3 regions of the Mesorhizobium sp. CNPSo 4661 genome follow, and region 3 is predicted to be linked to each of the others. Evidence: predicted binding sites of a transcription regulator. Region 3 holds the regulator's gene; each other region holds the start of a gene.
The links. Region 3 encodes LexA, which represses DNA repair genes until DNA is damaged. Its sites were predicted from a motif close to TGTTCNNNNTGTGTTCNG; they were not measured.
Positions count from the first base shown of each region.

Region 1 (8,115 bases), on a different contig from region 3:
CGCCGGCGAGGTCGACCGGCCGGCGCTGCTCAAGGCGTTTCGCGCCTATCTGCAGGCCAACGACCTCGAGGCCGATTGGGAAAGCGTCAGCCGCGCCGAAAACGGCATGCTGGTCAACGCGCTGTCGATGATGGCGCCTTACGGACCGGCCGAGAAGCAGGCGCTGCTGGAAGCGCCGGACCTGAAAACGCGCGCCGAGACGCTGATCGCCATCACGGAAATGACGCTGGCGCGCGAGGACGATGAGTTTGGGTCAAGCCTGCAATAAATGTATTGATATTCAGGTGAGGCCGGCCTGCGAACGGCGGCTTCCTGCGCTTCCGGCCTTCGCCGGCCGAAGCACTCATGCGTGGCGTGGCAGCTAAATTAAGGCTACGGTCGGCGTAGGCCGGTGCTCACGTACGTTAAGTACGCTCCGCTCCGGTTCTCGGAAGCCACAGTTCTCGACTCGGCCTGACCTGAATCTCAACACACTTAAGCCGTGCAGTGGACAAGGGAAAAGTGCGATGGCGGACGGACGGGACGGACGAAAAGCCGAGGTCGACCCGAAGCTGCTGGAGCTGCTGGCCTGCCCGCTGACAAAGGGGCCGCTGACCTGGGATCCCGAGCGCAGCGAGCTGGTTTCGCGCGTGGCGAAGCTCGCCTATCCGGTGCGCGACGGCATCCCGATCATGCTTCCTTCGGAGGCGCGCACGATCTCGGCCGAGGACATGCTGACCCCGCCGACGCCGCGGCTCAGCGGGCCTTCGTGAAGCGGGCTTGCGCTGTCATGCCGCCTTCGAGGTTGGGAGATGTTCCTGACGTCGTCATTCCAGGGCGAAGCAGGAGCGGAGCTCCGTCGCGGAGACCCTGGAATCCATGCCGTGACCTTGATCGAAGGGCGCGGCGGAGCAGAATTCTGCACCGAGGTGGCGCTCCGAGGTCACGGCATGGATCCTCGGGTCTGCGCGCGTCGCTTCGCTCCTTGCTTCGCCCGTGGATGACGAAGGCGCTTTTTCGCCCCTGCTGCGTTCCCTATTGTGCTGGATATCGCTGCTACTGAAAATTGCGTCCCTTGGGCATGACCTGCCGCGCGGCGCCCGACAGCGTGGCGACGTCCTGGCGAACCGGCAGGCCACGGCTTGCGGCGGACTTTGATTCAATCGGCCGTTCGGCGGGGTTATGCTCGATGACCGGGCGGTTGGCGGACTCCAACAGGACGCTCAGCCATGGAGTCAAATCCTCGATCCTGTCCGCCACGATATGGATGACGTCCGATTCGTGCTGCAGCTTGCCGCTGACGCGGATGAAGCGCGCGCCCATGACGATGGAGCGGAAGCGGTCGAAGACGCGCGGCCAGATGATGACGTTGGCGATCGATTTTTCGTCTTCCAGCGTGAGGAAGATGGCATTGCCCTTGCCCGGGCGCTGGCGCACCAGCACCAGGCCGGCGACGGAGACGCGGCGGCCGTCGCGCACCGACGGCAGGCGGGCATTGGGGGTAACGCCGGCGCGATCCAGCCTTTCACGCAGGAAGGCGACGGGGTGCTCCTTCAGCGACAGGCCGAGCGAACGGTAGTCGTGGACGACATGCTCGCCGAGCGGCATTTTCGGCAGTTTCGTTTCCGGCTCCAGCTCGCGCAGGTTGAGCGACGGCTGGTCGAACAGCGGCAGTTTCTCGGCGGCGCTCTTGCCATCGAGCGCCCGCACCTCCCAGAGCGCTGCGCGGCGGTCGAGGCCGATCGAGCGGAAGGCGTCGGCCTGCGCCAGTCTTTCGATCTCGCCGACATCGAGGCCTGAACGCAGCCAGACATCGCGGACCGACCGATAGCCGTCGCCGCGCTGCGCGACGACCGCACCCATACGCTCCTCCGACAGGCCCTTGATCTGGCGGAAACCGAGCCTGACGGCATGCGCCGTCTCGATGACGCCGCGCATCGAGGCATGGCGCTCGAGGATGCGGGACGGATCGAAGGCGGCTTCCTCCAGCGTACAGTCCCAGACGGATTGGTTGATGTCGACCTCGCGCACTTCGACGCCATGGTCGCGCGCATCGCGCACGAGCTGGGCCGGCTGGTAGAAGCCCATCGGCTGCGCGTTGAGGATCGCGGCGCAGAAAACGTCGGGAAAGAAGGTCTTGAACCAGCAGGAGGCATAGACGAGCAGCGCGAAGGACGCGGCATGGCTTTCGGGAAAGCCATATTCGCCGAACCCTTCGATCTGCTTGAAGCAGCGCTCGGCGAAGTCCTTGTCGTAGCCATTGCCGACCATGCCGTCGATCATGCGCTGGCGGTAATTGCCGATCGTGCCGGTGCGCTTGAAGGTCGCCATGGCGCGGCGCAGTTCGTCGGCCTCGCCCGGCCGGAAGCCGCCGGCGACGATGGCGATCTTCATCGCCTGTTCCTGGAACAGCGGCACGCCCAGCGTCTTGCCGAGAATCTTCTCCAGATCAGGGCTGGGGTAATGGACCGCCTCCTTGCCCTGCCGCCGGCGCAGATAGGGGTGCACCATGTCGCCCTGGATCGGGCCAGGCCGCACGATCGCCACCTCGATGACGAGATCGTAGAATTCGCGGGGCTTAAGCCGCGGCAGCATCGACATCTGGGCGCGCGACTCGATCTGGAAGACGCCGAGCGTGTCGGCCCGGCAGATCATGTCATAGACGCGCATATCGGCTTCACGGAGCGTCGCCAGCGTCAGCGGGCGGCCATAATCGTCCCGCGCCCGCGGGTAATGATGGGTGAGCAAGGCGAAGGCGCGCTTCAGGCAGGTCAGCATGCCGAGCGCCAGCACGTCGACCTTGAGGATCTTCACCGCGTCGAGGTCGTCCTTGTCCCATTCGACCATCTTGCGTTCCTCCATCGCCGTCTTGACGATGGGCACGACCTCGTCGAGCCGGTCGCGGGTGATGACGAAGCCGCCGACATGCTGGGACAGGTGGCGGGGAAAGCCCATGATCTCGTTGGCGCGCTCCAGCACCTGCCGCGACAGCGGATCGGTGCGGTCGAGGCCGCCGGCATTGGCTTCCCTGTCGCCGAGCTCGGAGGTCGACCAGCCCCAGATGGTGCTGGACAGCGCGCTGCGGACATCCTCCGACAGGCCCATGGCCTTGGCCACCTCGCGCAAGGCGGAGCGGCCGCGATAGCTGATGACGGCGGCGGCCAGGGCGGTGCGCTTGGCGCTGTATTTTTGGTAAATGTAAGCGATGACCTCGTCACGCCTTTCATGCTCGAAGTCGACATCGATGTCGGGCGGCTCGTTGCGTTCCTCGGAGATGAAGCGCTCGAACAAGGTGTCGATGCGCTCGGGGCCGACCTCGGTGATGCCGATGCAGAAGCAGATGATCGAATTGGCGGCCGAGCCGCGGCCCTGGCAAAGGATGCCCTGGCTGCGCGCGAATTTGACGATGTCGTGGACGGTGAGGAAATAGCGGGCATAGTTCAGGCGCTCGATCAAAGCGAGCTCGCTGGCGATGCGCTTCAGCACATGATCGGGAACGCCGGCCGGATAGCGCATCGCCGCGCCTTCGCGCGCCAGCCGTTCGAGCTCGGCCTGCGGTCCCAGGCCGGATTCGGTCGGCTCGTCCGGATAATTGTATTCGAGATCGCTGAGCGAGAAGGTGAGCTCGTCGGCGAAGCGCAGCGTCTCGGCCAACGCTTGCGGATGGCGGCGGAAAAGCCGCGCCATCTCCAGCGGCGGTTTCAGATGGCGCTCGGCATTGGCGGTCAGCTCCAGCCCGACCTCGGAGACCGGCGTGTTGAGGCGGATCGCGGTGAGCACGTCCTGCAGCGGCCGACGATCGGCGGTATGATAGAGCACGTCGTTAGTCGCCATCAGCGGGACGCGGGCGTGTTCGGCCATCGCTGCCGCCTGCTCGATGCGGAAGCGGTCATTGCCGGCATAATCCGACGCCACAGCCAGTCGGAGCGCCGCGCCAAACCGATCAATAAGCCGGCTAATTAAGAGCAGATTGTCTTCCGTGCCTGCGGACAGATCGGGCAGGATCGCCAGCGACATCCGATCGCCCCATTCGAGCAGGTCGGCCAGTTGGAGCAACGTCGCGCCCTTCTCGTTCTCGTCGCGCAGATTGGCCTGGGTCAGCATGCGGCAGAGATGGCCCCAGCCCTGGCGGTCGCGGGGATAGGCGAGGATGTCCGGCGTGCCGTCGCCGAATACCAGCCGGCAGCCGGGGTGATAGGCCATCTTCTCCACCCTGGCCTGCTGCCAGGCGCGCACGACGCCGGCGACCGTGTTCCTGTCGGCAAGCCCGATCGAGGCAAAACCGTAGAATTTCGCCGTGACCACCAGCTCCTCCGGCTTGGAGGCGCCGCGCAGGAAGGAGAAATTCGACCGGATGCCGAACTCGGCATAGGGAATGACGGTCAGCGCGTTCATGCGAACACCCCATGCATGAACCAACGCGGCGGCGCGGCTTGCGGGGCGGTGCCGTAGAGGCCCTGGCGATAGAGCCAGTAGCGGCGCCCCTCGCTGTCCTCGATGCGGTAATAGTCGCGGGTCGGCGCCTCTTCCTCGCCGGGCAATTGCCGCCACCATTCGGCGGCGATGCGTTCCGGCCCTTCGGCGCGGGCGACGCGGTAGAGCGCGCGCCGCCAGCGGAAATTCATCGGCGGGCCTTCCGGGATCTCGGTCGCCGGCACCTCGATCGGCTCGGGCGAGCGGAACAGGCGCACCGGCCGCTCCGGCGGATAGATGGTCATCGGCGGCGCGGTTCGGGGTGCCGCCCGTCCGGCCGCCGGCGCGCGCCGTTGCGGCGCTTCGGCGAAAGGCACGGTCTTGACGGCGCGTTCCGGCAGATGGCTTTCGACGGCCACCGGCTTCAGCATGGCGGCCTCGCCGAGACGGGCGCGGACGCGGTCGGCGAATAAAGCGATGTCGGCGTCATCGTCGTTCGTCTCGCCGGTGAGGTCGCCCTGAGCCAAGTCGAAGGCCGCGACCGACAGCACGGACAGCCGCACGAGGTCGAAGCCGAAGCCGGCGTCGATGCTCCGCTCCAGCGCGGTCAACCGCTCATGGAACAGCCTTTGGATAAGCCGCGGCTCGCGCATCGGGCGCGAGGTGCCGACGGCGATGCGGCTGACGGCGCCGTCGACGCGGAAGAGAAGCAGCCCCAGCGTGCGCGCGCCCTCGCCGCGCCGTTCGAGGTCGCTCTTCAAGGCGACGGCAAGGCGGCTCACCAGCCGCTCGATATCGTCGGTGAGTACGACCGGCTCGGCAAGGTGGCGCTCGACCGAGAGCGGCGCGACGGGAAGGCGCGGCGACACGGCCTCGTCGAGGCGGCCGAGCGCCTGGTCGAGGCGTAGAAGCAAGGTGGCGCCGAAGCGGCGGGCGAGCGGCGCGCGGGGTGCGGCCATCACCGCGCCGGCGGTGCGCAGGCCGACGCTCTCCAGGCCGGCGCGGGTCTCCGGCGCGATGCGCAGCGCCGACAATGGCAATGGCGCAAGCAGCGCCTCCTCCTCGCCGCCGGCCACGATCCGGTCGCCATGGAAGCGCGCCGCCGCCCAGGCGGCGCCCGGCGTCGAGGCGAGCCCGGCGCGGACATCGAAACCCTGCTGGAAGAAGCGGGTGAGGATCTCGTCCTGCATGGCGCGCTCGCCGCCGAACAGATGCGTGCAGCCGGTGACGTCGAGGAACAGCCCATCCTCGGCGTCGATCGCTACCAGCGGCGTGTAGCGATCGCACCAGTCGGCAAGGCCTTCGAGCAGGCGTCGGTCGGCCTCCGGGTCGGCCTCCACCACGTCGATCGTGGGGTGCATGGCGCGCGCATCGGCGATGCCCATGCCGCGCTTCAATTTCAGCGCCTCAGCCCGCTCGTCGAGGGCCGCGATGCGCTGGGTGTTGTTGTCGCGATGGCTGACCACAAGCGGTGGGTGAGATGGCGGCAGGTGCTGCGACGGCCGGGAACGCCAGGACCGCCCCAGACGCTGGCGCAGGATCCGCTCCGCGGGCAGATGCGGGAACCACAGCGACAGAATTCTCTGTTCTTTCTGCAAAAGCGTGCTCATTTGGGTTCCACTCCAGTGTGAATTGTCCGGGCAGGGCCGTGCGGCTCTTGCCGATATCGACGGTGAAGGCGGGGCGGCCGATCGAGCCGGCGAGCGGCCCGGCGACTGTCTCGCGGCTTGCCGAAGGCGCCGCCGAAACGATGAGGCGCACCGGCGCGGCGGTTGGATCGGCCTCGCCGGCCTGGCGCAGCAACAGCACCGGGCGGCCGGCATTCTGGGCGCGGGCGTGCAGCCGGCGCGTGGCGGTGAGGTCGAGCCGCTGGGGACTGCCGCGGATCTCGAGGATGACCGCGGCGAAGGCCGTCATGCGGGCGGCCTCCTCGGCGATCCACAGCGCGTCGAGCAGCTTCGACGCCTCGGAAAACAGCAATTGCTCCGGCTCGATGCCGAACAGGGCGCTCAGCCCCCTGGCATAGGGAAGGCCGGCCTCGTGAAAGATTTCCGCCGTGCCGACCCAGAGGATCGGCAGGCCCCGCTTCTGCTTGAGGATCAGGCTTACGAGCGAGAGTGCGAAGCCGGCAACGGCGCCGGCATCGCGGGTCTCCAGGCCATGGATTTCGCTGAGCGCCGCCCTGGGCACCCCGCCGCCAAGGGCGGTGTCGAGGCGATCGATGCCGGTGTGCAGGAAAGCGTCCGCCGAAGCCACGGCGAGGCCGCGCCGGACGAGCGTCATGTCCGACCTGGCATTGGCAGGCACGCCAAGCGCCGACGCCTGCAGGCGCTCGGGCAGCGTTCCCTCGATCTTCGCGATCTGGCGGCGCAGGGCAAAAACAGTGTCCCGCGCCACGGCGCTCATCGCCATGACGTTCACTTCCGGCAGCAATTGTTCCTGTTATGTTCCTATAGATTCCAGAGGGCCCGGGAAGAGTCAAGCAGAGTCACAAGGAATTTATTCCTTCGGCTTTTACCTTGAAAGCGGACGTCCAGCCGGCTCATTTGCCTCTATCGGCGCGAAAGCCTATATGCCGGGATCAAAGGACGTTACATGGCCCGCATCTACAAGACACGCACCTGGCACGACCAGCTCTCGCCGTCGATCGACGAGATGGAGCTTCTGGCGCTGGAGAGCTATGCCCATCTGCCGGACGAGTTCCGCCAGCTCACCGGCGAGATCATCATCCAGATCGCCGATTTCCCGACCGACGAGATCATGGACGACCTGTCGTTGGAGACGCCCTTCGACCTGCTCGGCCTGTTCGAGGGGCGCGGCATCGCCGAACGCTGGAACCCGCAGACCGGCGAGGGACCGAACCGCATCACGCTCTACCGCCGCGCCATACTCGACTACTGGGCCGAGAACGAGGAGACGATGGGCGACATCGTCACCCATGTGCTGATCCACGAGATCGGCCACCATTTCGGCCTGTCGGACGACGACATGGAGCGGATCGAGGAAGCGGCCGAGCAGGTGGCGCCGGGCTGAGAGACTGTTTGGAAATTCTACTCCGGCGGCCATCTGGCGGCGCTTTCTGCGCTACTGCAGCGCCGCGTCCTCTTGGACGCGCAAAGGACGCTGCAGCAATTTTAGGTGGCGCATGATCCTTTCCGAAAATCGATTTCGATTTTCGGGGTCATGCGCAGGCTCACGGACCAAATGTCCGCTCCGCTCCGGTTCTCGAAATCACCACCATATGACTCGCCAGAGCGAATTTCGAAACAGTCTCTGAGCGCTTTCCTTACCAGTTGCTCAGCTTGGTGTCGGGTCCGTATTCCTGGCCTTCGACATCCTTCACCACGGCCTGGCCGCAGCGCATCGACTTGGTCTTCTTGTCAAAGGCATAGGTCGGCGAGCCGAACAGGTGCCAGCCCTTGTTCAGGGCGGCCGTCACCTTGTGGCAGAAGGTGGCGTCGTCCGGGCCGGTGAGGAAGCGGTAGAGTTTCATGGATCTATCCTGTCGTGCCTAACCTGTCGTGACTGGGCGGAAAGCCGGGTCTGAAAAAATCGTTTCTCGCGCCGCATCATGCGCCGATGATTGCGGCCTTCGCCAGAAGTTTCTCGGCTTCGGCCAGATGCAGCCGCTCGACCATCTTGCCATCCAACCCGATCACGCCCTTGCCGGCATTTTCGGGCCGCGCGAACGCATCCCTGATCGCGCGGGCCGCGGCCAGCCTC
Region 1 is NZ_JBWGIO010000013.1:31,618-39,732, forward strand. Features, by position in the region: gene AC0YKC_RS20270 (LON peptidase substrate-binding domain-containing protein) at 1-268, shown strand, start outside; gene AC0YKC_RS20275 (Trm112 family protein) at 507-752, shown strand; gene AC0YKC_RS20280 (error-prone DNA polymerase) at 1,036-4,374, opposite strand; gene AC0YKC_RS20285 (DUF6504 family protein) at 4,371-5,858, opposite strand; gene AC0YKC_RS20290 (ImuA family protein) at 5,800-6,804, opposite strand; gene AC0YKC_RS20295 (metallopeptidase family protein) at 6,988-7,425, shown strand; gene AC0YKC_RS20300 (DUF1737 domain-containing protein) at 7,679-7,885, opposite strand; gene AC0YKC_RS20305 (HpcH/HpaI aldolase/citrate lyase family protein) at 7,962-8,115, opposite strand, start outside.
Region 1: the regulator LexA is predicted to act here: its motif matches at 6,827-6,844, upstream of AC0YKC_RS20290 (ImuA family protein).

Region 2 (8,115 bases), on a different contig from region 3:
GCTTCGCCATGTCGACCAACGTCCATCCTGGCCGGTACGGGTTGGCCCGGCGACCCGTTTCGCGATAGCCATAGGCCGCATAGAGCGCGATGTTCCGCTCCATGCGCGAATTGGTGTAGAGCCGTACCTCCGGCACGCCCCATGACCGCGCCTGCTCCTCGGCGAAGTCGAGCAATTTGATGCCGAGCTTCCTGCCCTGGAAAGCCGGCGCGACGGCGACACTGAAGATCATGGCGTGGTCGGAATGACGCTCGAGCACGATCAACCCGGCGAGCTTTGTGTCTTCTTCCAGCAGCCAGACCTCACCGCGCTCGATGCGCGGCGTGTAGTCCTCGGTGACCGGGACCGGGGGTCCGCCGAAGATCGGCGTGTAAGGCGCATAGGCTTCGGCGGTCAGTGCGACGATGGCGGTGAGATCGTCGGGGCGGGCAAGTCTCACGATTGATCTACCCCGGCAGCAGCCGCGACAACCTTTTTCATGCCGGCGGCAATCGCTGCAACAGCATCGCGGCTTGCATCGCCCAGGCCGTGCCGTTCCGCCAACCACCGCGCGTCGTTGTAGGACAGCCAGACCTTGCCTTGTTCGTCTTCCCAGGCCAGCGCCTTGATCGGCAGGTCGATGCCGGCAAGCTGCTGGTCCTGCATCAACGGCGTGCCGCCCTTCGGATGGCCGAAGATCAGCAATTCCGTTGGACGCAGCGGCGCGCCGATCTCCTGCGCGCCGGCGGCGTGGTCGATCCGTGTGAAGACGCGCAGCCCAGCGCCGATGACCGTCTCGACCAGCCGATCGATGGTTTCACCGACACCGAAGCGGCTTTCGATGGAGACTAGGCCGTTACCTGCCATCACTCGGCCGCTTCGCGTTTGCCTCCGGGGCGCCGTTCCAGAAGCTCCTTGAGGAACTGGCCGGTGTAGCTGCGCTTCTCGCGCACGATCGCTTCCGGTGTGCCCGATGCCACCAGTTCGCCGCCGCCGTCACCGCCTTCTGGGCCGAGATCGAGCACCCAGTCGGCGGTTTTTATCACCTCGAGATTGTGCTCGATGACCACCACCGTGTTGCCCTGGTCGACCAGCTCGTGCAGCACTTCGAGCAGCTTCGCCACGTCGTGGAAATGCAGGCCGGTGGTCGGCTCGTCGAGGATGTACAGCGTCTTGCCCGTCGCCTTGCGCGACAGTTCCTTGGCGAGCTTGATGCGCTGCGCCTCGCCGCCCGACAGCGTCGTCGCCTGCTGGCCGATATGGATATAGCCGAGGCCGACCTGGTTCAGCGTTTCCAGCTTGTCGCGAACGCCAGGCACCGCCGCGAAGAAATCGACGCCTTCCTCGACCGTCATGTCGAGCACGTCGGCGATCGACTTGCCCTTGAACAACACGTCGAGCGTCTCGCGGTTGTAGCGCTTGCCGTGGCAGACGTCGCAGGTGACGTAGACATCGGGCAGGAAGTGCATCTCGATCTTGATGACGCCGTCGCCCTGACAGGCCTCGCAGCGGCCGCCCTTTACGTTGAAGGAGAAGCGGCCCGGCTGATAGCCGCGCGCCTTCGCCTCCGGCAGGCCCGCGAACCAGTCGCGGATTGGCGTGAAGGCGCCGGTGTAAGTGGCCGGGTTCGAGCGCGGGGTTCGTCCAATCGGCGACTGGTCGATGTCGATGACCTTGTCGAGGAATTCCAGCCCCTCGATACGGTCGTGCTCGGCCGGATGCTCGCGCGAGCCCATGATGCGGCGCGAGGCCGCCTTGAACAGCGTCTCGATCAGGAAGGTCGACTTGCCGCCGCCTGAGACACCGGTAACGGCGGTGAAGGTGCCGAGCGGGATCTCCGCGGTCACGTTCTTCAGATTGTTGCCGCGCGCGCCGACGATCTTCAGCCGCCGGTTTTTCTTGGCCTCGCGCCGCACGCCAGGCGTCGCCACTTCGAGCGCGCCCGACAGATATTTGCCGGTGATCGAATTGGGATTGGCCATCACCTGCTGCGGCGTGCCCTGCGCGATGATCTCGCCGCCATGGATGCCGGCGGCCGGACCCATATCGACGACATAGTCGGCATGCAGGATGGCGTCCTCGTCATGCTCGACGACGATGACCGTGTTACCGATGTCACGCAGGTGCTTAAGCGTGTCGAGCAGGCGCGTGTTGTCGCGCTGGTGCAGGCCGATGGACGGTTCGTCCAGCACATAGAGCACGCCGGTAAGGCCGGAGCCGATCTGCGAGGCAAGCCGGATGCGCTGGCTCTCGCCGCCCGACAGCGTGCCGGAATTGCGCGACAGCGTCAGATAGTCGAGGCCGACATCGTTGAGGAAGCGCAGGCGCTCGCGGATTTCCTTGAGCACGCGGACCGCGATCTCGTTCTGCTTCTCGTTGAGCTGCGTCGGCAGGTCGGTGAACCACTGGTCGGCCTTGCGGATCGACTGCTCGGTGACTTCGCCGATATGCTTGCCGCCGATCTTCACCGCCAGAGCCTCGGGCTTCAACCGGTAGCCGTTGCAGGCGGGGCAAGGGGTGGCCGACATGAAGCGCTCGATCTCCTCGCGCATCCAGGCCGATTCCGTTTCCTTCCAGCGCCGGTCGAGATTGGGGATGACGCCCTCGAAGGTCTTGGTGGTCTTGTAGGAGCGCAGGCCGTCATCATACTGGAAGGTAATCTCGCGCTCGCCGGTGCCATGCAGCACGGCTTCTTTAGCCTCCGCACTCAGATCCTTGAACTTGTCGCCGAGCTTGAAGCCATAGGCCTTGCCGAGCGCTTCCAGCGTCTGCGCGTAATAGGGCGAGCTCGATTTCGCCCACGGGCTGATGGCGCCGTCGCGCAGCGAGACGTTCTCGTCCGGCACGACGAGGTTGGGATCGATGGCGCGCTGGCTGCCGAGGCCATCGCAGGTCGGGCAAGCGCCGAACGGATTGTTGAAGGAGAAAAGCCTCGGCTCGATCTCGGGAATGGTGAAGCCGGATACCGGGCAGGCGAATTTTTCCGAGAACAGGATGCGCTCATGCGTCTCGTTCTTCGACTTGTTGACGGCATCGTCGCCGGTCTGGCTGGCATCGAGCGGCCGGTCGGCAAACTCGGCCACCGCCAGGCCCTCGGCGAGCTTCAACGCCGTTTCCATCGAATCCGCGAGCCGCGTCGCCAGGTCGCCGCGCACGACGATGCGGTCGACCACCACGTCGATGTCGTGCTTGTACTTCTTGTCCAGCGCCGGCACGTCGGCGATCTCGTAGAAGACACCGTCGACCTTGACGCGCTGAAAGCCCTTCTTCTGCAGCTCCAGCAGTTCCTTGCGGTACTCGCCCTTGCGGCCGCGCACGATCGGCGCCAAGAGGAACAGGCGCGTGCCTTCGTCTAGGGCCAGCACGCGGTCGACCATCTGGCTGACCGTCTGGCTCTCGATCGGCAGGCCGGTAGCCGGCGAATAGGGGATGCCGACGCGCGCGAACAGCAGGCGCATGTAGTCGTAGATTTCGGTGACGGTGCCGACCGTCGAGCGCGGGTTCTTCGAAGTGGTCTTCTGCTCGATCGAGATGGCGGGCGACAGGCCGTCGATCTGGTCGACATCCGGTTTCTGCATCATCTCCAGGAACTGGCGGGCATAGGCCGACAGGCTCTCGACATAACGGCGCTGGCCCTCGGCATAGATGGTGTCGAAGGCGAGCGACGACTTGCCCGAGCCCGACAGGCCGGTCATGACGATCAGGCTGTCGCGCGGCAGGTCGAGATCGACGTTCTTGAGATTGTGTTCGCGCGCCCCGCGAATGGAAAGGTATTTATGGTCGGCCATCGCCGGTCGCCGCCTCAGATCTGGAATTTGCTGGATTGGGCGGGTTTGTCCCGGCCATCCCTTATGTAGGTTGTTTTACCGCCGCGTCGAGAGACGCCACAATCTCGACGGAAGAAGCCAATCATGGGTTTAACCGTCTTTCGCGCGGGCGGGCAAGCGGAAAGAACAAAGGTCGAACACGCTCCTGACAAAGCGTTGTGGAAACAGCCGCGTTGGGAGCGCTGTGGAAACAGTCGCCCTAAGCGTTATCGAAAGCGTTGTGGAAACAAGTGCCGCCGATACCCGGCTCGTTGATCCACAAAGACGCTGGACTTACCTGCACGTAACCTGCGCGCGATCACATTTTTTGGTAACCGGCTATTCAACGGTTGACGTGCCAGGCCCTGGGGAGCAGTCTCGAAGGCGTCAACGAAGCCGGCCGTCTTTCGATGGCCTCGCCGCCCAACAGGCGGCCTGCGAGACGCCGCAGGCGATAGCGATTTGCGCTTCGAACGACATTGTCGCAACGGACCCAGGAGCGGAGCATGACGCCACCGGACAGTCCCTTGAGGCTCCACACGGAGATGGAGCCGCGGCGGGCATAAGTGCCAGGGCAGACTTGAAACGCCAGCCCGACAAACCGTGACTCGCCGATTCCCAACAATCAGAGACGATAGTCGGATCGTCGGCTGAACGCCGCGTTGCATCCGAAATCAAACGCCGGCTGTCCACTCCCGGCTAAAGTTGGATTTCAGATCCATGAAGCCCCATCCATCTGCCAAGCAGGGATGGGGCTTACATTTTGTGGCACTGCTTTGTGACACTGCCAGGTTCGCAGTTGGCCGGAGCCTTCGCAACGTCGTCATTCTAGGGCGGAGCGATGCGAAGCGTAGCGCAGACCCTAGAATCCATGCCGTTACCTCAGCCGAGGGGCACAACGGTGCAAAATTCTGCACCGTCGCATCGCATTCGCGTAACGGCATGGATTCTATGGTCTACACCGCGTCGCTTCGCTCCTTGCTTCGCCATAGAATGACGAGTTGAGAAGCGCCTCGGCCAATCGCCACAGCGCGCTGACAGTGCTAAGGGGACACACCCAATCCGGCAAAATTTCTGTGCAGGATGATCAGTGGTTCGGCAGCTTCATGCCGCCCGTTGCCATGTCGATCGTTATGCTGCCGCCGATCCTGACATCGGTATTGCCGATTTTGAACGTGCCGTCGTTGCCGGCTGGCAGCGCGTCGTCCGGTTCCGGTTGCGGCGCCGGCTTGGCGATGCGGTAGTCGCCGCTGACGCCCGGCAGTTTCTGCGACGAGCTGTCGTCGGCAAAGGCGAAGCCAGCCATCAGCACGCCGGCAAGCACGGCGAGGGCAGCGCACAGACGCCTGGATTGAAGCGGATTGATCATGCGCGGACTATAGAGACGCGGCTGGGGCGATGCCAGAAGCGCGGCGATCAAATTGCCGCGCGTCTGCCCCCGCGATGTTCAGGCGGCCTTCTTGCGCGTGTCGTAGACGTGGTCGACGAGGCCCCATTCCTTGGCTTCCGCCGCGCTCATGAAATAGTCGCGGTCGAGCGTGCGTTCGACCTCCTCGTAGCTGCGGCCGCAATGCCTGGCATAGAGCTCGGTCATGTGCTGCTTGGTGCGCACGATGTCCTCGGCATGGCGCTGGATGTCGGAGGCCTGGCCCTGGAAGCCGCCAAGCGGCTGATGCAGCACTATTCTCGTGTTGGGCAGCGCGATGCGCCGCCCCGGGGCGCCTGCCATCAACAGGAAGGAGCCCATCGAGGCGGCAAAACCCATACACACCGTCGAGACCGGGCAGGAGATGTACTGCATCGTGTCGTAGATGGCGAAGCCGCTGGTCACCATGCCACCCGGCGAGTTGATGTAGAGCGAGATCTCCTTGTCGGGATGGTCCGATTCCAGCGACAGAAGCTGGGCGCAGACCAGCGCCGAGACGTTGTCGTTGATCTCGCCGTTGATGAAGACGATGCGCTCGCGCAGCAGCCGCGAAAAGATATCGAAGGAGCGCTCGCCGCGGCTCGACTGTTCGATGACCATCGGCACCAGATTGGCAATGCTCATGACGGGTTTCCTCGGTTCTCTTTTGATCAGGCCGCGCGCAGCATCATTGAGGGCGCATTGGCGGCGATCGGATTCCTGCGCGCGTCGAGCGAAAGCCCGCATCCGGCGCCGGCAATGGCAACGGGCTCAGCCACCCGCACGAAGCCGTCATGGACGATGCTGAGATGCGTGCCGCCCGAGGCAGTGCGCGCCAGCGTGAAGGTGACGACGCTATCGAAAGCGGGCAGCCGGCTGGCATCATCGGCACCGGGCCGCTCGCGCCACGAATAGCGCAGCACCCTGCCGGGCTCGGCCTCGAGCACCTCGCATTCGATCGGCGCATCCGGTCCGGCAAAGGCGAAGCGGGTGCCGGCCTTAGCCATCATGTCGTTCGGCATCAGCCAGGCGGCGAGCAGTTGCGGCTCGGTCAGCGCGCGCCAGACCTTTTCCGGCGGCTCGGCAACCTCGCATTCGAAGCCGAGCGGCGCCTCGGCCGCTGCCGGGTTCTTTCTCTTGGTCATTGGTCCATTCCCTTCAGAACCGTCTTCAACTTCTCGATGCGTTCCGGCCAGAAGGCGCGGTAGCGTTCGACCCAGCCGAGCAGCGGGTCGAGCCCTTGCGGATCGGCGCGGTAATAGGCGTTGCGGCCGGCGCGTCGCTCGACCACCAGACCGGCGCCGCGCAGCACGGCGAGGTGCTGCGAGACCGCTGGCTGCGACACGCTCATGCCGGCGCGCAGCTCGCTCACGCTCATCTCGCTGGCGGTAAGCCGCTCGTAGACGGCGCGTCGTGTCGGGTCGGCGAGCGCCCGGAAAATCTCTGCTTCGATCATGGATAAAGCATAAGTCGATACTTATTGATTTGGCAAGCCTCCATTTGATCGCCATATCAAGGAGCATGTTCAGCCAAGGCCTTTGCTGACATTCCTTGACAGAAAGGGCGGTTGTGACTAGAACGAAAAGAGAACAAAAACCTTGTGGGAAAAGCCAGCCTTTGCGGGCGGCGGCGACCCGCAGGCTGTAAGGTGAGCGACTTAAAATTTGTTTCGGATGAGCGCGGAGAAATAAGATGGCGGGTAGCGTCAACAAGGTCATTCTGGTCGGCAATCTCGGGGCGGACCCTGAAATCCGCCGCCTGAATTCCGGTGATCCGGTCGTCAACATCCGTATCGCCACGTCGGAAAGCTGGCGCGACAAGAACTCGGGCGAGCGTAAGGAAAAGACCGAGTGGCATAATGTCGTCATCTTCAACGATCAGCTCGCCAAGGTGGCGGAGCAGTATTTGAAGAAGGGCATGAAGGTCTATGTCGAGGGCCAGTTGCAGACCCGCAAATGGCAGGACCAGACCGGTGCCGACAAATACACGACCGAGGTCGTGCTGCAGAAGTTCCGTGGCGAATTGCAGATGCTTGACGCGCGCGGCGAGGGCGGCGGCGGGCAGGTGGGCAATTACTCCGGGGGCAGCAGCAGCCGTGGCTCGGATTTCGGCCAGTCCGGCCCGAATGAAGGTTTCAGCCGCGGCGGCGGCGGTGGCTCCAGGGGCGGCGGTGGCGGTGGCTCGTCGCGCGAGCTGGACGACGAGATCCCGTTCTAAGCGTCTGGTCGGTTGAGGGGAAGGCGCGATGTCGCTCGGACCGCTTCTGTCGGCGCCGCCTCCCATTCCATGGCATGCGTTCGCGGCCTTCGCCGCTTTAGCCATCGGCGGCGCCCAGTTGGCGCTGCCGAAAGGCACTGTGCGTCATCGCGTGCTGGGCTATGCCTGGGTGGCGCTGATGCTGGTCATCGCCATATCGAGCTTCTGGATCCAGCAGATACGGCTCATCGGTCCTTTCAGCCCGATCCACCTGCTGTCGATCCTGGTGCTGATTACGGTGCCGCTCGCGGTCTGGCACGCGCATAACCATCGGGTGGCAAAGCATCGTAAGGTGATGATCTCGCTGTATGTCTTTGCACTGATTGGCGCGGGCGTTTTCACGTTGCTGCCCGGCCGGATCATGCACGCCGTGGTGTTTGGCCAATAAGGCGGCCAACTCAGTAAGGAAGATCATCGTGAAAGCACGTGTCAAATGGGTCGAGGAACGCACTTTTGTCGGCGAATCCGGCAGCGGCCACAAAGTGGTGCTGGGCACCGCGCACGGACCGGACGGCAAGACGCCGGGACCGAGCCCGATGGAGTTGGTGCTGATCGGCACCGGCGGCTGCTCGGCCTTTGACGTCGTCCACATCCTCGAGAAAGGCCGCGAGGCGGTCGAGGATTGCGTGGTCGAGCTCGATGCCGATCGGGCCGAGACCGATCCCAAAG
Region 2 is NZ_JBWGIO010000011.1:213,612-221,726, forward strand. Features, by position in the region: gene AC0YKC_RS18405 (GNAT family N-acetyltransferase) at 1-439, opposite strand, end outside; gene AC0YKC_RS18410 (DUF302 domain-containing protein) at 436-846, opposite strand; gene uvrA (excinuclease ABC subunit UvrA) at 846-3,767, opposite strand; gene AC0YKC_RS18420 (hypothetical protein) at 4,873-5,154, opposite strand; gene AC0YKC_RS18425 (ATP-dependent Clp protease proteolytic subunit) at 5,233-5,835, opposite strand; gene AC0YKC_RS18430 (SRPBCC family protein) at 5,862-6,335, opposite strand; gene AC0YKC_RS18435 (ArsR/SmtB family transcription factor) at 6,332-6,646, opposite strand; gene AC0YKC_RS18440 (single-stranded DNA-binding protein) at 6,883-7,407, shown strand; gene AC0YKC_RS18445 (DUF2306 domain-containing protein) at 7,436-7,834, shown strand; gene AC0YKC_RS18450 (OsmC family protein) at 7,863-8,115, shown strand, end outside.
Region 2: the regulator LexA is predicted to act here: its motif matches at 3,929-3,946, upstream of uvrA (excinuclease ABC subunit UvrA).

Region 3 (8,115 bases):
TGGCTGTCGATCAGCTCCTCGATCGTCGGGGCGTCGACACCTTCGAGCCGCAGCACCGTGCCGGGGCGCGTGGAGGCCACGCCCTCCGCCATGTAGAGATCGGTCGGAAAACTGTCGCCCTCGGCAACGATCACGGATCGGTCGGGCCGCATCGCCAGCGCCGCATGCAGGACCTTGTAGATGTTGATCGAGGTCGTATCGCAAACGACGGTCTGTCCGGCCGCCGCGCCGATCAGCCGCCCGAGCCGGTCGCCCAGTTCGACCGGCATTTGGAACCAGCCCGCGGTATTCCAGGCGCGGATAAGATCATGCGCCCATTCGCGCGTTGCCGCTTTCTCGATCTCGTCGAAAACCTCGGAGGACGCCGCACCCAGCGAGTTGCCGTCGAGATAGATCACCCCTTCCGGCAGGATGAAGCGATCGCGCAGGGCGCGCAGCGGATCCGCGGCATCCATCGCCTCGACTTCAGCACGGCCAGGAATTCCCCTCATCGCGTTACCGCCTCCATCTCGACCCAGCGCCGCTCGCAAATCGCCAGACGGCCAACGGCGGTTGTCTCACCCCAGTCGGCGTCGGGGCAAGAACCTTTCGTCCTGTGTTAGATGGTCCATAGACCGCGAGAACAGAGAACCGGCAAATCGCCGAAGTTGGCATTTTGGGTTCGTTTCGTTCACGGTGCAGCATGCGCAAAGGGTGGTCCACGCGGTCCGACCCGCGCTTTCGTGATGGCGCTGCCTGCTGTTTCAACTTAGGCAGTGCTGCAAAATCGAGCGGAATCAATGCCACCGCCCTACTGGCGGCGGCTGGCGTCCTCGAATGCAACATTGTTTCGGCAGCCTTAAGAAATTCATTAAACTTTAAACGGTTGCGGAACACAACTGGAACAGATAGTGTTTGTTCTGGGTTTGTTTTTCCGATTCTGGTTTCAGAACCCGTGGGGGCCGCCAATGCTGACGCGCAAACAACATGAACTCCTGATGTTCATCCATGAACGCCTCAAGGAGAGCGGGATCCCTCCATCCTTCGACGAGATGAAGGAGGCGCTGGACCTTGCCTCGAAGTCCGGCATCCACCGGCTGATCACGGCGCTGGAAGAGCGTGGCTTCATTCGCCGGCTGCCGAACCGGGCGCGCGCCCTCGAAGTCTTGCGCCTGCCCGACTCGATCGCGCCTGGCCTGAATGCCGCGAAGAAGTTCTCGCCAAGCGTCATCCAAGGCGGCCAAGGCAATCTCAACCGCCAAGTCAAGCCGGCAGCGCCTTCGCGCACGCCGACACCCAGCAATGACGACGACGCTGTTTCGGCCGTATCCATTCCGGTAATGGGCCGCATTGCCGCCGGCGTGCCGATCGACGCCATCCAGCACCAGACGCACTCGATCTCGGTGCCGCCGGACATGATCATGGGCGGCGAGCACTATGCGCTGGAGGTCAAGGGCGACTCGATGATAGAGGCCGGTATCTTCGACGGCGACACCGTCATCATCCGCAACGCCAATACGGCAAGCCCGGGCGAGATCGTGGTGGCGCTGGTCGACGACGAGGAAGCGACCTTGAAGCGGTTTCGCCGCAAGGGTGCCTCGATCGCGCTCGAGGCCGCCAATCCGGCCTATGAGACCCGGATCTTTGGACCGGATCGGGTCAAGGTTCAGGGCAAGCTCGTCGGACTTATCCGTCGCTACTGAGCAGGACCGCGCGGCGGTCTTCGCCGGAAATGCGTGACATCTATTCTGTCGGCTGCGGCGCGGCCGCCGGCTTTTCCGGTCGTTGATAGGGCGGCAGCCCCCTCGCCTCGCGTGTGTATTTCCGCTGCTCGTGCCAGGGACGATATGGTTCGTCGACCGCGTAGCGAACGGTTGGCCGGGCGGTCGCCGATTGCGGATCGAAGAAGATGGCGGCGCTGCCGTCGCGCGCCAGCTGCCGCTTGGTGACGACAAGCACGCGCGGATCGCGGCATGGGTTGTAGGCCGTTGCATCGTTGATGACGATGAGATCTGCGAACCCGCAGGCCGGTCGGGCGCTGCCGCGGTTCTCGGCAAGCGCGACGATGGCGCCGGAAGGATGCCGGCCGATGCAGAGGTCTCCGGTGCAGTAGAAGGGCGAGCCAAGCGGCAGGTCGACGGGATCGGCGATGTCGAGGGCGTCCTTGGCGAACGTCTCCGGCGGCACGATATCCTCGGCTTTCAGCGCTCGTTTCCAGTTGTCGGTGGTGAACTCGTTGGAGCGCGCGCGGTTGATCGCAAGCTCGCCGCCTCCGATCGGCATCGCCACCAGATGCGCGTCCTCCGAGACAAGCACATCCGGCGTGCGGACATGGGGAATGGCCAGCAGCGCCGCGAGCGCGAAGGGTACCGCGGCACAAGCCTGAGCCACGTGGTCGCCATCGTTGCGATGACAAGCGCGACCGTCGCCAGCAGCACCGACTGGATCGAGATCAGCCCGACGGCGTCGACCGGTGAGCGCTCGGATATCCACGCCGAAATAGCGATCATCGCCATCAGGCCCTTGCCCATGACAAAGAGGAAGGGACCGTCGAAGCCGAAGGGCATGGCCAGCGCGCTCAACACGGCGAACGGCATGACGATCAGCGAGACGATCGGCATGACCGCCAGATTGGCCAGCAGGCTGAGCGGCGACACGCGCTGAAAATGCCAGATCGCAAACAGCAACGTCGCGCTGCCCGCGATGAGCGACGTCACGGCGGCGCCACCCACTCCTATAGCCAGTTTTCGCGATACGAAGCCGAGAAACGAACGCTTTGCCGGCGCGGTCGTTTTGCCGGCGCGATAGTCGGCAAAGCCGGCATAGGCGCCAACGAGAGCCGCGGTGGCGGCGAAGGACATCTGAAAGCTCGGGCCGACCACTTCGTGCGGCGAGACCAGGATGACGGCGATGGCAGAGATCGCCAGGTTGCGCATGGTCAGCGCCGCGCGGTCGAAAAGCACGGCGACCAGCATCACGGCCAGCATGATGAAGCTTCGCTCGGCCGCGACCACGATGCCGGAGATCACCAGATAGGCGGCAATCGAGGCCAGCGCGATTGCAGCGGCATATTTCTTCACCGGTCGGCGTGACGAGAAATCCGGAAACAGCGCGAAGGCGCCGCGCAAAAGGACCATGATCGTGCCCGCGACAAGTGCCATGTGCAGGCCGGAGATCGAGATGATGTGGTAGATGCCGGTGCGCCGCATCGACTCGTTGATCGCTTCCGGAATGCCGGCGCGCACGCCGACGATCAGCGCCGCCGCGATCTCGCCTTCGGACCCGCCGATGGCGCTCCTGATATGGTCGGCAATGCCTTCGCGCGCGTTTTCGACAGCCGATGCGACGCGCGCTCCGAATGGCGCTTCTGCCGGGGCAATCAGCTTTGGATCGCCCAGGAAAAAGCCGCTGCCACCGATGCCGGCAAAGTAGCTGTCGAAGGAAAAGTCATAGCTGTCCGGCCGAACCGGGCCTGTCGGCGGCAGCAGCTTGGCATAGCCGGTCAGCATCGACCCGGCGATCATCTCTGGCGGGATTCTGCGTGCCGACAGCCTGACGCGGTTCGGCGCATAGCGCAGCTTGGGATGCTGCGTGGAAATCAGATCGATTGTCAGCCGGATGCGGCCGTTGGCCATCGCCTCGGCGGTGACGAGGCGCCCCGTCAGCCGCGTCTGGATTTCGGAACCCAGCATCGGGGTCGCCATCCGCAAGGTCTCCACCTTGGCCGCGAGAAAGCCCAAGGCGCAGAAAAACGCCGCCATGAAGACAAGGTGCGTTCTGTGCCGGGAACGCGAAACCGCCGCGCAGACAGCCACCAGGGCCACCGCCGCGAGCGGCCTGTAGAGATCGGGCTCAGTGTTCAGCGAGAAGTAGTAGATGACGCCGGCTGCCAGGAACACCGGCACCAGCAGGAAGCCGATGCCGCGGTCGAGCTCGGTGGCCGCCGCGGTGCCGACGCTTCGGTGGAGTGCAGGAAGCGAGGCGCGGCCAAGCTGTTTGCGGATCCGGCCGATGGTGGCTGTTGGCGAGACCGGCTGTATCCCGCCGTCACCGGACGGCAGAAGCTCGACTGGTGCACGCGGCTCCGGAAGCAAAACCGGCGCTATCTCTTCGGGCGCGGCATGGGCAAACATCAGGCGTTCGCTGACGCCAGCTGTCGTTCCCCCGCCCTCCTCCGCGCCCCGGCCACATCCAGCCATCGGGTCTGCCCCTTGCGCCCCAGACCGCCTATGCTACATGAACGCCGGTCGCGTGGAAGTCTGCGCGACACATGCATTTTTCAGTGCTTCCTCGAGAGTTCCATGTCCGACAAGGTCGTCACCCGCTTTGCCCCCTCGCCCACAGGCTACCTGCACATTGGTGGGGCGCGCACGGCGCTGTTCAACTGGCTCTATGCCAGGCACACCGGCGGCACGATGCTGCTGCGCATCGAGGATACCGATCGCGAGCGCTCCACCGAAGCCGCCACGGCCGCCATTCTCGACGGGCTGACCTGGCTTGGCCTCTCCTGGGACGGCGACGCCGTCTCGCAGTTCCAGCGCGCGCCGCGTCATCGCGAGGTGGCCGAGGAACTCGTGCGCATGGGCAAGGCCTATTACGCCTATGAGACGCCGGCCGAGCTCGAGGCAATGCGCGAGGCGGCCCGCGCCAAGGGCTTGCCGCCGCGTTACAACGGCCAGTGGCGCGACCGTGACCCGTCCGAGGCGCCGGCAGGCGTCAAGGGTGCGATCCGCATCAAGGCGCCGACCGAAGGTGTGACGATCGTCAACGACCGCGTGCAGGGCGAAGTGCGCTTCCCGAACAAGGATCTCGACGACTTCATCATCCTGCGTTCCGACGGCGTCCCGACCTACATGCATGCCGTCGTCGTCGACGATCACGACATGGGCGTCACCCACATTATCCGCGGCGACGACCACCTGACCAATGCCGCGCGCCAGACGGTGATCTACAACGCCATGGGCTGGGACGTGCCGTCGATGTCGCACATCCCGCTGATCCACGGCGCCGACGGCGCCAAGCTGTCGAAGCGGCACGGCGCCCTCGGCGTCGAGGTCTATCGCGCCATGGGCTATCTGCCCGAGGCTTTGCTCAACTATCTGGCCAGGCTCGGCTGGAGCCATGGCGACGACGAGGTGATGTCGGTCAAGGACATGGTCGCCTGGTTCGACATCGGCGACGTCAACAAGGGCGCGGCACGCTTCGACTTCGCCAAGCTCGAGGCGCTGAACGGCGTCCATATGCGCAAGATGGATGACCAGGCCCTGTTCGACATCTTCGTCGCCACCTTGCCCTATCTCGAAGGCGGGCCGGCGCTCGCGGCCAAGCTCGACGGCGGGCGCAAGGCGCAACTGCTTGCCGCCATGCCCGGCCTCAAGGAGCGGGCAAAAACCCTCGTGGAACTGGTCGACGGCGCGGCGTTCCTGTTCGCCGAACGGCCATTGCCGCTCGACGAGAAGGCGGCGGGCCTGCTCAACGCGGATGCGCGCGCGATCCTGCGCGGCGCGCATGGCGCATTGTCAGCCATCGAAGGCGACTGGAGCGCTGCCTCGGCCGAGGCTTCGATCCGCGACTTTGCGCTGGCCGGCGGGCATAAGCTCGGCGCCGTGGCACAGCCGCTCCGCGCCGCGCTTACTGGCCGCAGCACCTCGCCCGGCGTGTTCGACGTGCTTGCCGTGCTGGGCCGCCAGGAAAGCCTGGCGAGGATTGGAGATCAAATCGATTAGGAGCGAACTGGCCTAAGAAGATTGGCATTGAAAGGTGCGTTTCGCAGTGCAACATTAGGCCTTGGCCCAATCTGGCACGCACCTCCTAAAATGCGATTGGCAAGTTCGCGCATTCCGGTGATTTCGACGTGTCGTTTGCAGGAATTGCCTTGCCGGCATGAGGAAACATAAAGGAGTTTGGGAATGAGCGAAGCTGCGACAAAACTGGAACCGAGCGGCAAGGCGCATGAGTCGACCGCCAGGCTCGAACTCGCCGGCAAGACCCATGAATTCAAGGTGCGAAGCGGGTCGACCGGGCCTGACGTGATCGATATCGGCGCGCTCTACAGCACGACCGGCGCCTTCACCTACGACCCCGGCTTCACCTCCACGGCAAGCTGCGAATCGGCGATCACCTTCATCGACGGCGATGCCGGCATCCTGCTGCATCGCGGCTATCCGATCGACCAGCTTGCCGAACATGGCGACTTCCTCGAGGTCTGCTACCTCCTGCTCTACGGTGAACTCCCGACCAAGGCGCAGAAGGAAGACTTCGACTATCGTGTGACGCGCCACACCATGGTGCATGAGCAGATGTCGCGCTTCTTCACCGGCTTCCGCCGCGACGCGCATCCGATGGCTGTGATGTGCGGCGTGGTCGGCGCGCTATCGGCCTTCTATCACGACTCGACCGACATCTCGGATCCCTACCAGCGCATGGTCGCCTCGATGCGCCTGATCGCCAAGATGCCGACCATCGCGGCGATGGCCTACAAGTACCATATCGGCCAGCCCTTCATTTATCCGAAGAACGAGCTGAACTTCGCCGCCAACTTCCTGCACATGTGCTTTGCGGTGCCTTGCGAGGAATACAAGATCAATCCGGTGCTGGCGCGCGCCATGGAGCGCATCTTCATCCTCCACGCCGACCACGAGCAGAACGCCTCGACCTCGACCGTCCGTCTTGCCGGCTCGTCAGGTGCTAATCCCTTCGCCTGCATCGCCGCCGGCATCGCTTGCCTGTGGGGCCCGGCGCATGGCGGCGCCAACGAAGCGGCGCTCAACATGCTGGGCGAGATCGGCCATGTCGATCACATTCCGGAGTTCATCGCTCGCGCCAAGGACAAGAACGACCCGTTTCGGCTGATGGGCTTCGGCCATCGCGTCTACAAGAACTACGATCCGCGCGCCAAGATCATGCAGAAGACCGCGCATGAGGTGCTGGGCGAGCTCGGTATCAAGGACGATCCGCTGCTCGACATCGCAATGGAGCTGGAGAAGATCGCGCTGACCGATGAATACTTCATCGCCAAGAAGCTCTATCCGAATGTTGATTTCTATTCCGGCATCACACTGAAGGCGCTCGGCTTCCCCACCACCATGTTCACCGTGCTGTTCGCGGTCGCTCGCACCGTCGGCTGGATCGCCCAGTGGAAGGAAATGATCGAGGATCCGCACCAGAAGATCGGTCGCCCGCGCCAGCTTTACACCGGCGCCACGGAACGCGATTATGTGCCGATTGCCAAAAGGTAGGAATTAGTGAGTAGGCAGTAGGCAATAGGAAATGACACCTACTGCCTACTGCCTACTGCCTACTGCCTACTGCCTACTGCCTACTGCCTTCCTGATACACCCCATCACCACCTCCGCGGCGATCTCGCCGGAGGGCCGCTCGGTCGCCATGCGCCGGGCGATCTCGGCAAAGCCGGCCTTTTGCCAGGCGCGCATGCCGGTGTCGGCAAACAGGGCTTCCAGCTGCCGGGCCAGATTCTCCGGCCTGATATACTGATCATAAAACTCCGGAACGAGAGCACGATCGGCAATCAGGTTGGGCAGCAGGGCCGACCAGACGGTCACCAGACGCGGCACAAGGAGGTGCGCAATCGGATCGAGCTTGTAGCAGGACACCATCGGCACGCCGGACAGAGCCAGTTCGAGCGACACCGTCCCCGAGGCGATGAGGGCGGCATCCGCCTTGCCGAAAGCCTGCCATTTGCGCTCGGGATCGAGGATGATCTCCGGCTTGTCGTCCCAGCTTGCGATCGATGTCCTGACCAGATCGGCGACATGCGGCACGGTGGGCAACAACAGGCGCAAGCGATGTCCGCGTTGGTGCAGGATCGACATCGTCTTGCCGAACGGCTCGATCAGCCGGCGCACTTCACCCTGTCGCGAGCCCGGCAGCACGAGCAGCGTCTTTACACGGTCATTGGAAAGGTCTCGCGACAGGCTTTGCGCCTTGGCGGCGCCAAGCGCGAAAGGGTCCTTCGCCAGGCGATGCCCGACATAGGTGCCGGGTGGCCCGCCGAGACGAGCGAGCGCCTTCACCTCGAATGGCAGGATGCATAATATGTGGTCGACATAGGGCTTCATCGCCGCCGCCCTGCCCGGCCGCCAAGCCCAGACGCTCGGGCAGACATAATGGACAATG
Region 3 is NZ_JBWGIO010000023.1:31,792-39,906, forward strand. Features, by position in the region: gene kynU (kynureninase) at 1-491, opposite strand, end outside; gene lexA (transcriptional repressor LexA) at 948-1,682, shown strand; partial or broken gene AC0YKC_RS28545 (ComEC/Rec2 family competence protein) at 1,723-4,178, opposite strand; gene gltX (glutamate--tRNA ligase) at 4,281-5,705, shown strand; gene gltA (citrate synthase) at 5,889-7,217, shown strand; gene lpxB (lipid-A-disaccharide synthase) at 7,284-8,115, opposite strand, start outside.